2 regions of the Lacrimispora sinapis genome follow, and region 1 is predicted to be linked to the other one. Evidence: riboswitches for the same ligand, from Rfam matches in the RefSeq annotation. Region 1 holds a riboswitch; the other holds the start of a gene.
The links. A riboswitch is a leader RNA that binds a small molecule or an ion and turns the genes downstream of it on or off. The one in region 1 is predicted to bind FMN.

Region 1 (6,222 bases):
TTGTTATCAAAAAAGTTATCAAATTGAAAAATTTTATGGTAACAAAGATTATAGCAAAAATATTGTAGACGCCATGTTTGCGGCAATGGATAAAATAATAGAAAATACAGGTAATCAAGAAAATAAAGACTTTATTAAGGTTACCTTAATGGGGGGAGAACCACTTTTTTCACATAATGATGATATACTGCCATTCATATTTGAAAAATTGAAAGATAAAAAATATAAAGTATCTGTCATCACCAATGGTTATGAATTAGATAACTATATTCCTTTTTTAAGAAAACTAAATATAGATTTTATTCAGATAACCATGGATGGAACAAAAGAAATTCATGATACAAAGAGATTTAACAATAAGCATGTAGGGACATTTGATGTAATTATGAAAAATGTTAAAAAAGCTTTAGAAGCTGGTCTTAATGTGGAGATAAGAAATAATGTTGATGCCGATAATATTCTTAATCTACCAGCATTTGCGTATGCCCTCTCGGATCTAAAAAACGACTTTCCAAACCTGCTACACCCATACATTTATATTTTGCAAGATGGGGGCTGCTCTGGAAACAAGACAATAATAAACGAAGTGGAAAGCCTTGAAACAGTATTGGCACTCGAAAAAATATATCCTAATTTAAATATTTTCAGAAAAACATTCCATGGAATAGATTTAATTAACAGTATTGTTAATAATACGCCCTTCAAACCTAAAATGAGTAACTGTGCTGCATGCAGAAACCAATACATATTAGATGGTCATGGCAACATATACAAATGTTGGTTTGGAGTAGGGAATGACAAGTTTAAAATAGGTAATTATATTTCCGATTTAAAAATTTGCGATGTTGCTGATACAGCCTGGAAAAAGCGGAATATTATAAATTTGAAGAAATGTATACAATGCAAGTATCGCTACATTTGCGGTGGTGGATGTGCAAATAGGGCAACGATTGATCCAGATACAGGAATAAGAAGAGAAAAATGTGCCGATTATAAAAAAATAATGGGAATTTACTTTAACCATTTATTCGTGGAGAATAGAAATGAAGAAATCATATGTAAATAATATTTACTGGCTTATTATTACACAATTTTTAACATTTTTTTATATGGTTCAAGTAATACAAACTATTTTTATGAGTAAGCACGGACTTTCCTTATATCAAATAGGTATAGTATATGCTGTATACCAATTTTCAAAAATTGTTCTGGAATTACCTACTGGAATTATCGCAGATAAATATGGAAGAAGAATTAGTACAATCTTAGGTGATGCATTCCTTATAGTTTCAAACCTCTTTGCTTACTTTTTGAGAGACTATCAGGGTTTTATCATTGCTGCAATCTTTCAGGGAGTTTCATATACTTTAATATCAGGCGCATCAGATGCTTTGTTAATTGATAGCATTTATGCATCCCAAAACAAAAAGATAGTTGATAAAATTCATGCTATTTTACGTTGTGGTAGATATATTGCAATATTCTTGAGTTCTGCTATTGGTGGAATTTTAGCGGAACAATCAATGGATCTTGTTTACCAGATAACATTAGTACTTCAATTTTTACCCATAATTGTACTTACTATATTTATAATCGAACCACCATATAAAAAGGACGATACGGAAAAATATAGTTTTAAAAAAGCTATTCGTCATTTATTGGACAATAAACTTATACTACATTTACTGCTAATTGGAGTTTTTACTTCTATCGCACTGATCCCAATCGAAAGCCATTATTTCAATTACTATTTATCGTTTGGCATTAGCGAAAAGTTTTCTGGTTCAATCTATGGATTACAATATCTGATGTCGTCAATGATTGCACTATTTATATATAATACCCTAAAAAAACACTTTTCTGTAAAACTCGTTATTTATCTACCGTCCTTAATTATGGTATCGTTAGTGTTTTTTGCAATAATACCTGGTGTAATTACAAAAAGTATCTTTTACTTTATTACATTGCTTTTATTATGTTGCTATGCTCCCATGCTGGCCAGTTTTATCCATGGTGCGCTAGAAAGTACGTATAGGGCTTCAACTCTCTCAATACAAAGTCTGCTCATGGCAATGCTTGCATTTGTAATTCAGCCAGTATTTGGCAAAATCTCAGACTGCTATGGTTACAATAAGGCGATTGTCCTTATATCAATTATTGCATTTCTGTTTTTAACATATAATGCAAAGAAATTAGCAAATTTTCAAAACAAATTAAAGAATTATTTATAGAAATTTATGATCTATTCAAAATTCTGATATGCTGAGGATATCACTTTTAAAATTCTTTTTATGCATTTGATCATTATAATTTAGATTTGTAAAGTAACAATAAAAAGGTACATTTCAAAACTGAACTGACCCCTTAAAATTAGACTTTATGGGGTCATATCAAACTGAAAACGTACCTTTTTTGCCCTTCATTTACCAAGTGTCCCGTCCCTATAAGTTTTAATTTAAGCCACAAGCTTTCATGCCTGCGGCCTACTATTTAAGTGGAGATAGTGGGATTCGAACCCATGACCTCTTGAATGCCATTCAAGCGCTCTCCCAGCTGAGCTATACCCCCATGGCAGCTATTATAGCAAACCATCAAAAAAATTGCAACAAAATATTGCAATTTTTTCGATGGGTGTTATAATACATCCAGAGCATTTGCATATAGTTGTCTTCAGGGCAGGGTGTAATTCCCGACCGGCGGTAAAGTCCGCGAGCGCGTATTGCGCAGAATTGGTGTGATTCCAATACCGACAGTATAGTCTGGATGAAAGAAGATGTGTTAAATAAAGATAATACACCATCTATTATTAACACCTGAAGGGCACACTTTCAGATGTTACTTATTTTAGGAGGCATGTATTATGAATATGAACAAAAAAACCAGCAGACTCACCATTATGGCTATGCTTTGTGCACTGGCGTTTGTGGCAGTTCTTGTTATTCGGATACCCATTATACCTGTTGCACCATTTTTAGAATACGAACCAAAAGACGTGATAATTTTGACGGGAGGGTTTCTTTTTGGACCTTTGCCCTCTGTTCTGATTGCAGTAATTGTTTCTTTTGTTGAGATGATTACCATAAGCAGCACCGGGATAATTGGATTGATTATGAATGTTCTGTCTACAGTGGCATTTGTTTGCCCGGCAGCCTATCTCTACAAAAAACGCCATTCCATGTCGGGAGCATTGGTGGGAATGATTTTAGGCACGGTTCTTATGACAATCGTTATGGTTTTATGGAATTATTTAATCACTCCCATTTATATGGGATACCCCAGAGAAGCTGTCGTGCAGCTTCTTCTGCCAGCGATTGTTCCATTTAATCTGATAAAATGCGGAATTAATACGGCACTGACCCTTCTTATTTACAAACCGCTTGTTACAACGCTTAGAAAATCGAATCTTTTGGCTTTACGGCCAGAGGATGGGCAAAATACAGGGAAAATAAATTTAGGCACCGTTCTTATTCTTGGAATTATACTGGTAACGGTCATTATGATCATTCTGGTTTTCCAAGGTATTATTTAGAAAAATTAAACAAGCAGCCATTCTTTCGCTGTCCGAATTGCCCCTTAAAGGCCAGACCTAAAATCTGACATTTAAGGGGCAGTTCAGTACTGGGAAAGTGGCTGCTTATTTCAATTTATTTTTCAAGAAATGCTTTCCACCGTTTCAAGCTGTCTTTCTCAAATACATACTCCGGCGTAACAAGGGAATCCTTTATTTCTGAAACATAATACCAGGGATCTTCCTTGTGGAGTGGATTCTTCAGTACATGAAATTCCTGTGCCGGCATGTATCCCTGTGCGAGAAGAAAGCACTTATTCCCTTCCTGATCTTCTGCCACGTCTACCACCATCACACAATGTCCCGGAGTTCCACCCCTGATAAATAAATCCCCAGCCTGTAACTGGTCAAAAACGATGCCACCGCTTTCATTTTCCAAAGACAGGGTTCCTGCATAGATCATGACCTGCCTCAAGTATTTGAGAAAATTTTCTCTGGAATCATCAAAGACTGCACGTTCCTCCCAGCGCACCTGGTTTCCTTCTACAGATAAACGCTTTCCCGATCTCCAGGAGGGGTAATCCATTAAAAATCCATTGGTAAGATGAAAGGATATTGCATCATATACCCCCACTGACCACAGGTATTCCCCATAGATCCTTATGGCACTGTCCGCACACTGCTGTAAATCACCTTTCACCAACGGCATGGAAAACACAGCTGCATGGACTTCCTGTTTTTTCTTTCTGCTCCCATCAAATAAAAGTACAGGACTCTTATCCGGCTTTAACGCATAATTTCTTAGAAATCCCTGAAGACTTCCCAAGGGTTTTTCTGTCCTTTCATAGCCATCAGGAGGTATCAATCGTTCTTCTAACGTATTTCCTGATGGATTGATAATAGATTTTTGCTTTGGTTGAGCAGAAGCAGCTTCTTCACCTTTTTTTCCTGTTCGCTCTGTCAGATGAATGCCCCGCGGTTCCTCACTGGGAAATCCCGCATGAGGTACCTGATTTGTTTCCAGTATAACTTTTGGTTTGTTTAAAAGCTCCTTATTCTGTACTGCTGCCACACAGAACAGTCCGCCTGTAATGATTATGTAGATCCATTTATTCATAGTTCGCCTCCCCCCTCATGGTATTATTTTTATCATGACTTCATAGAGCAGTATAACATGACGGGACATGGTTTGCCGCATTTATAAAAGATTGCTTGTCCCTCTCCTGTGTCCGGTTAATCGCTCTGATAACTCCTGTATATGAAGTTTTTTTATAACTCATAAGACAGTAAAATGATCTGCTAATTCCAATACGTAAAAACATAACTGCCAGATATCTCCCGAAAAGAATTTATACCGGAACGGCGGAAAATTAAAGTACATTTCACAGGACAAATATACTTTCCTGAAACTTTACCGGAACCATTCACTAAAAAATCATACTTTAATTCTGCTGCTGCAAATAAAATCAGTACGCTGGCAATCAGACCAGCTATATACAAGGAAAACTTCTCCCCATTTCCATCAATAGATTCCCGAATGAAAAAAAATCCTGCCTATGCATAAGCCATTCTTAAAGGATCAGGTTTTTTTTTCCCACTGGCGACTACTAAAGCGCCAAGGATTCCACCCAATCCCAGTATTTCGGTTACTGCGGATAGTTTCCATACTTCAAGGCCCCTTCCTCACTTTAATCCCACTTCCTGCATCAGTTATTATATCAGCGTAATGACTGCCAAGTAAAGCACAACTTATAAAGACCATCAAGTGAAACCCCTGGATAAAAATTACATTTAAATCATTAAAGCTTTTTATCATTTCTTGTTCCACAAACTTGCCGGGAACAGATGACTTATTTTAAATGTGCCCTTGTAACACCGCCACAGAAGTATCCTTTTAGGGTATTTCATAACAAAAGACCAATTACCGCAATCGTAAAGATCAAAGAAAAATCAATCGTCCTCCTGTGGCAATTGAATGGATTTATCCCTATAAAAATCAAATGCAATCCTATTCATAATCAGAACAAAAAATCCCATTATAAATTAATATCTCTGTTCTAGCTTCAACGTAAGAAATTGAAAATACAAAATTATATATGAGTCTTTTCGTACACCTGAAAAATCAAATAAATTCCATATACCAAATACACACTTATTCCTTTTGACAAAAGTATGCACCCTATTAAATAGGGTGCACACAAAGGAAAAATTTAATCTAGTTTTTTGACCACCAGAGTAGCATTTGTACCAGCTGGAAGCGACAAGGTCAATCCAAGTGCAGCCGAAACAGCCAAATCCAATACATCGTTAGCAGCAAGAGTTAATATGGCATTTCCAGTAAACTCCGAGCTGATACCAAGAGTCAACCCCTGCGTATTGGTAAGACTTGGAATATCGGCTCCGTTCAGACGTACCGCAACGGTTGTAAGAGCACCAACTGATACTGACCCCCGAAGCAGGAAACTAACTTCATACGTTCCTGGGTTGACAATTGTAATACTTTCAGCCGGTTGATACGTAACATCATTCGACGGCATGGTATTTGTCAAATCAACCTGTGATTCAATTCCAAGCGCAAGTATTAAGGTCTGTGGATCATCGCTAAAGCGGCCGCCAAAAGCCGCCAGACCTGCAGGGCCGGTTGGTCCTGTATCTCCTGTCGGACCGGTTGGCCCCGTATCTCCTGTCGGACCGGTTGGTCCCGTATCTCCCGT
Region 2 (6,222 bases), 180 kb from region 1:
CGGCCTGTGATATCCGTACATAGTTTCAGCATCTTTAAGTAATCCTCAAAGTAAGTCACTTGAAAATATGCGGCGGTAATACCTGCCTGTTTTAACGTATCCTTTAAGGCCACATGTTCCTTGGTTTCGGAAGACAGGAGCACTAAGTCCGGATCACAGGCGATGATCTGTTCCACATTGGGACGGTTGTAGGTTCCCACAGTTACTGTGTCTTTGGGAAGTGTCAGCCCTCTTTCCTCATATGCATCGTCCGTAACTGCCGTCAGCTTCCCGCCTGCGTCCAGCCAGATCTCTGCAAAGCTGCCCATAAGTGCCACCACTCTTTTTGGCTCTTGAACGGTAATCTCCTGACCAAGGGCATCTGTAAATTGGTATCCCTCTCTGGAAGGAGCTAGCTTTGTCTGCTTATGGTTACAGCCTGCTAAAAGGCTTGCAAGGATGAAAATAATTGCCCCATATACGATTTTTTTCCCTTTCAATTGACCAGAAGCCCTCCTGTTTCCAACTGTTTTCCATAAGCACAGTAACTGTCCTCTGCCATATAGTCGCCTTCATGGTAATACCCGGCTCTTGCCCGGCAGCCGCCGCACTCTATCTGATAGACACAATCACCACATGTCCCTTTATATTGCTGAGTACGCAGATGCTTGAATAACCCGCTGTTCTCCCAGATCTGGTCAAAGGGCTGTTCCCGGACATTGCCTGCTTCCTCTACCATATAGGCACAGGGCCTGACCGTCCCTACCGGATTGATGATGCAGTAGCTCAATCCGGCCAGACAGCCTTTTTGAAAGCGGGTTTTTACCTCCATCTGCCTGGCTACCCGGATAAATTGAGGCGCGCAGGTGGGCTTGATATCAATGGGAACGTGTTTTTGCTTTTCCATAATGGTTCTCAACAGTTTTTCATATTCCATCACCTCAAGGGAGGTTTTCTCCAAAAACTTTCCTCTTCCCACAGGAATCAAGAAAAACAAGTAGCTGGCAATTGCTCCTGTTTCCACACAAAAATCTATGATGCCGCATACCTCCTCCTGATTCCAGTCCATAACAGTGGTATGGATCTGAAAGGGAAGACCTGCCTTTTTGCAGTTTTCAATGCCTTTCAGGGTCAATTGGAATGCATCCTCCTTTCCCCTGAAAAAGTTATGCCTTTCTTCTATTAAGCTGTCCAGACTGATGCCCATGGCCTTTGCACCGCACTGTTTCAGCTTCACAGCTGTTTCTTCTGTGATCAGCGTTCCGTTGGTTCCAAAAACCGGACGCAGTCCTAAGGAAGCTGCGTAAGAAACCAGTTCATAGATATCGGGACGCATGAGCGGCTCTCCTCCGCTGAATATCATAATTTTAAAACCGGCCGCTGCGATCTCTCCGATCATTTTTTTTGCTTCGTCTGTATTAAGCTCCTCTGCACTTCTGCCTCCGGCATCCTGATAGCAATGCCTGCATTTTAAATTACACTGATTTGTGGTCAGCCAAGATACGATCATCCATGTTCTCCTTCCATATGCATTTTGCCATAAGGATTAAAAGTATATGCCTATTATATGTGGGCGGCCTGTTCCATAGAATCAGGGCTTTTCCAGTGTTGTTGAAAAACAACGGCACAATAGTAAGCGGCAGAATATACATATTTACAATTTAAGTCAGTAAATGGTATAATGGATCGTAAGATATCTTTTTAACATACATAGCTTCATTTGATACTTCCTATATTTTATATACCAGAAAGAGGTGGTCCCATGTCAGCCAATATGATCTGCAATAAGCCCATGCACGAAGAATGCTATATGAAAGACCAGTGCTTAAAATACAATGTCTGCCCCATGGCCCTTGTGCAGGAACTGCTTTCTGGAAAATGGAAAATTCTGATTCTATGGTATTTAAGCAGCAAGACCCTGCGATTCAGCGAAATCAAAAAAAGGCTTCCTCAGGTGACCCAGAAAATGCTGACCTCCCAGCTGCGGAGTCTGGAAGAAGACCGGCTGGTGAGCCGGAAGGTCTATCCGGTGGTCCCTTCCCGCGTGGAATACAGCTTGACCGAACTGGGTACAAAAATCATCCCTATTCTGGAACTGATGCACGCGTTTGGGAGCCAGTATTTAAGTACGGAACCCGACCCAGGCAATCCATAAAAGGGAGCAATAAATGAAAATGCGCCCAAGCACTTGACAACGCTTTGGCATGGTGCTATATTAACCGTAATTGAATAAATATCTTCAGGGCAGGGTGAAAATCCCTACCGGTGGTAAAGCCCACGAGCCGCAAGGCATGATTCGGTGTAATTCCGAAGCCGACAGTATAGTCTGGATGAAAGAAGATGAAAACACATGTTGTGTGTATTGTAAATGTCTCTGAAATCGTTTTGATTTCGGAGTTTTTTTATTTTTGATACAGCTTCCCTCCATTCTGTGACTCCATGCCTTGAACGATATCGGTTCAAGGCATTTTATTTTTCAGGAGGTGTCCGGTTGACTGATATTGATTACATGAAACAAGCATTGGAACTTGCCAAAAAAGGGATTGGCTGGGTCAATCCCAATCCAATGGTAGGAGCTGTTATCGTAAAAGATGGCACTATCATCGGAATGGGGTTCCATCAGAGGTTTGGTATGCCCCATGCGGAGCGTGAAGCCCTTTCGGGCTGTAGGCAATCCCCTCAGGGCGCAACCCTTTACGTGACTTTGGAGCCCTGCTGCCATTACGGAAAAACACCGCCATGCACCGATGCAATTTTAAAAAGCGGCATCCGGAGAGTTGTGATCGGCTCCCTTGACCCAAACCCTGTCGTTGCAGGCAAAGGGGCCAGCATTTTGCGTCACCATGGAATCGAAGTTACAGAAGGGGTTTTATCCGAAGAATGCAGGAAGCTCAATAGAGTCTTCTTCCACTTCATTAAGCATCAAACCCCTTATGTGGTAATGAAATACGCCATGACCATGGACGGAAAAATTGCCACTTATTCCGGAAAGTCCAAATGGATTACGGGAGAAGCCGCCCGTCTGCAAGTGCAAAAGGACAGACACCGCTATTCCGGAATCATGGTTGGCGTAAGTACCATACTCACCGATGATCCCATGCTGACCTGCCGCTTCAATGGCTGCAAAAGCCCTCAACGCATCGTCTGCGACACAAGCCTGAGGACACCTCTCTCCTCCCGTGTCGTTCAGACTGCCGATCAGTACAAGACCATTCTGGCTGCCTGCTGTACCGACCAAGCCAAAATAAAGCCTTATGAGGAAGCCGGCTGTGAGGTCCTTACGGTTTCTCAAAAGGAGGGAAAGGTGGATTTAAAGGAACTGATGATACAGCTTGGGAAAAGGAACGTAGACAGCATTCTTTTGGAAGGAGGGAGTACATTAAACTGGTCCGCATTAACCGATGGAATCGTAAATAAAGTCCAGGTCTATATTGCACCAAAGCTGTTTGGGGGCATCCATGCAAAATCCCCCGTTGGTGGAATCGGCATGGAATCTCCAGACAATGGGGTCTCACTGTCACCTCCCCAAATCACTGTGCTTGGAGAGGATATTCTTTTAGAAAGCGAGGTGCTTTGATGTTTACAGGCATAATTGAAGAAATCGGTACGGTGCGGGGCGTGAAAAAGGGGGCATATTCTGCGGTTCTGACCGTTGGTGCCTCTTTGATACTGAAGGATATCAAGGCGGGGGACAGCATTTGTGTAAATGGTATCTGCCTGACCGTGACTTCCTTTACCGCCACAGCATTTACCGCAGATGTGATGCACGAAACCCTGCGCCGCTCCTCTCTTGCAAGGCTTTGTTCCGGTTCCACCGTCAATTTGGAACGGGCAATGCCAGCCAATGGGCGGTTTGGCGGTCATATTCTTACCGGACATATCGACGGTACCGGCATCATCCGTTCCATTGATCGGGATGACAACGCCATCTGGTACACCATACGGACGACTCCCGGAATCCTGCGTTACATCGTCGAAAAAGGCTCTATTGGGATTGACGGCATCAGCCTGACCGTTGCCAGACTGTCAAAAAATGATTTTGGCGTATCCGTGATACCTCATACCGCCAAACAAACCACTCTGTCCGGCAGACGGGTCGGAGATACTGTAAATCTGGAAAATGACTGTGTAGGAAAATATATTGAAAAATTCCTGGGAGCAGCAGTCCCGTCAAAGGGCACTCCCAAATACGGTCTGGAATAGGAGGAAATATGTTTGCATTTAATACCATTGAAGAAGCACTTGAGGATCTTCGCCAGGGAAAGATCATACTGGTTGCCGACGATGAATACAGGGAAAATGAAGGGGATTTCATCTGCGCCGCCCAATTTACCACGACGGAACATGTGAATTTTATGGCAGTCCACGGAAAAGGGCTGATCTGCATGCCCATGAGCGCTGCGCTTTGTCAGAAGCTGCAGCTCCCTCAAATGGTTTCGGAAAGTACCGATAACCATGAAACCGCTTTTACGGTCTCCATTGACCACATCCGTACGACCACCGGAATTTCCGCTGAAGAACGGGCAATCACGGCCCGCGCCTGTGTGATGGAGGATGCAAAGCCGGAGGACTTTCGCCGTCCCGGCCATATGTTTCCCCTGACTGCCAAAGCAGGGGGAGTCTTAAAACGGAACGGCCATACGGAAGCAACCGTGGACCTGCTCCGTCTTTCCGGTCTGAAAGAATGCGGGTTATGCTGTGAAATCATGGGGGAAGACGGAACCATGATGCGCACCCCTGAACTGATCAAACTGGCAGAGACTCATGGACTGACCTTTATCACCATTAAAGAACTTCAAAATTACCGGAAAAAGCATGACAAACTGGTAGAGTGCGCCGCAGTAACAAAGATGCCCACCAAATATGGGGATTTTAAAGCCTACGGTTATGTGAACAAGCTAACCGGGGAGCATCACGTTGCATTGGTTCGCGGAGAGATCGGTGACGGAACCAATCTCCTGTGCCGCGTCCATTCCGAATGCCTGACCGGAGATGCCTTTGGTTCCCTCCGCTGCGACTGCGGCCAGCAATTTGCGGCAGCAATGACCCAGATCGAACAGGAGGGACGGGGCATCCTTCTTTATATGCGGCAGGAAGGAAGGGGCATCGGCCTCATCAATAAGCTCCGGGCCTATGAATTGCAGGATCAGGGCATGGATACACTGGAAGCAAATCTGGCTTTGGGCTTTGCCGGTGATATGCGGGAATATTACATAGGTGCTCAGATCCTGAGGGATCTGGGAGCAAAGACCCTGCGGCTTTTGACAAACAATCCGGATAAGGTATACCAGCTTTCTGATTACGGGATGGAAATCGTAGAACGGGTCCCTATCCAGATGAATGCTACCGCCCAAAATTTATTTTACTTGAAAACCAAGCAGGTCAAAATGGGACATTTATTCAATTATAAAAAGGAGATGTAAGCATGAATGTATTGGAAGGAAAATTAGTATCAAATAATATGAGAATCGGGATCGTTGCCGCCCGTTTTAATGAATTTATCACTTCAAAGCTCCTTTCCGGCACGCTGGACGGATTAAAGAGACATGAGGTCGCCGATGAAAACATTGACGTAGCCTGGGTTCCCGGAGCCTTTGAGATTCCTCTGATTGCATCAAAAATGGCAAAAAGCAAAAAATATGATGCTGTCATCTGCCTGGGTGCAGTCATCCGCGGCAGCACCAGCCACTATGATTACGTCTGCAATGAAGTCTCAAAGGGGATCGCACAGATAGCACTCACCCAGGATATCCCCGTTTTATTCGGTGTGCTGACAACGGAAAATATCGAGCAGGCCATAGAACGGGCCGGAACGAAAGCAGGGAACAAAGGCTTTGACTGCGCTGTCAGTGCCATTGAAATGGTAAATTTAATGCGCGCATTTTAACACTTCTGACCGCAAAATAAGCAAACAAAGCAACAGATATCATGTTTTGTTTTTAAAACAAGTGTTTTTTATTTGGTATTTTCTCCTTATATTTTGTATAATAAAAAGGACAGCGGCCAAGGCTTCTTTGATGTGTTAAAAGTTACAACAATAAGGAGAAAAAACATGAGTGATTACAATATTTCAAGGGTTTCCCCCGATGATAAAAGAACCAACAAACTGATTGATGAATTACTTTCAGGAGAAGGAATCCGCAGAGACAAGAACCTCGATTACACCTGCGCCATGTTTGACGAAGATTTTAACGTGGTCGCCACCGGAAGCTGCTACGGCAACACGCTGCGGTGTCTTGCGGT

Region 2: linked by a shared signal. The riboswitch ahead of ribD (bifunctional diaminohydroxyphosphoribosylaminopyrimidine deaminase/5-amino-6-(5-phosphoribosylamino)uracil reductase RibD) and the one ahead of VIG27_RS05670 (ECF transporter S component) in region 1 are both predicted to bind FMN.

What each region holds. Positions count from the first base shown of each region.
Region 1 covers NZ_CP141832.1:1,232,456-1,238,677, reverse strand. The annotation lists gene VIG27_RS05685 (radical SAM protein) at 1-1,066, shown strand, start outside; gene VIG27_RS05680 (MFS transporter) at 1,044-2,231, shown strand; tRNA gene VIG27_RS05675 (tRNA-Ala) at 2,496-2,568, opposite strand; FMN riboswitch at 2,663-2,779, shown strand; gene VIG27_RS05670 (ECF transporter S component) at 2,861-3,529, shown strand; gene VIG27_RS05665 (DUF4846 domain-containing protein) at 3,645-4,625, opposite strand; gene VIG27_RS05660 (BclA C-terminal domain-containing protein) at 5,719-6,222, opposite strand, start outside.
Region 2 covers NZ_CP141832.1:1,416,548-1,422,769, reverse strand. The annotation lists gene VIG27_RS06455 (ABC transporter substrate-binding protein) at 1-479, opposite strand, end outside; gene nirJ2 (putative heme d1 biosynthesis radical SAM protein NirJ2) at 476-1,489, opposite strand; gene VIG27_RS06445 (winged helix-turn-helix transcriptional regulator) at 1,742-2,134, shown strand; FMN riboswitch at 2,211-2,325, shown strand; gene ribD (bifunctional diaminohydroxyphosphoribosylaminopyrimidine deaminase/5-amino-6-(5-phosphoribosylamino)uracil reductase RibD) at 2,471-3,556, shown strand; gene VIG27_RS06435 (riboflavin synthase) at 3,556-4,182, shown strand; gene VIG27_RS06430 (bifunctional 3,4-dihydroxy-2-butanone-4-phosphate synthase/GTP cyclohydrolase II) at 4,191-5,402, shown strand; gene ribE (6,7-dimethyl-8-ribityllumazine synthase) at 5,405-5,866, shown strand; gene citC ([citrate (pro-3S)-lyase] ligase) at 6,032-6,222, shown strand, end outside.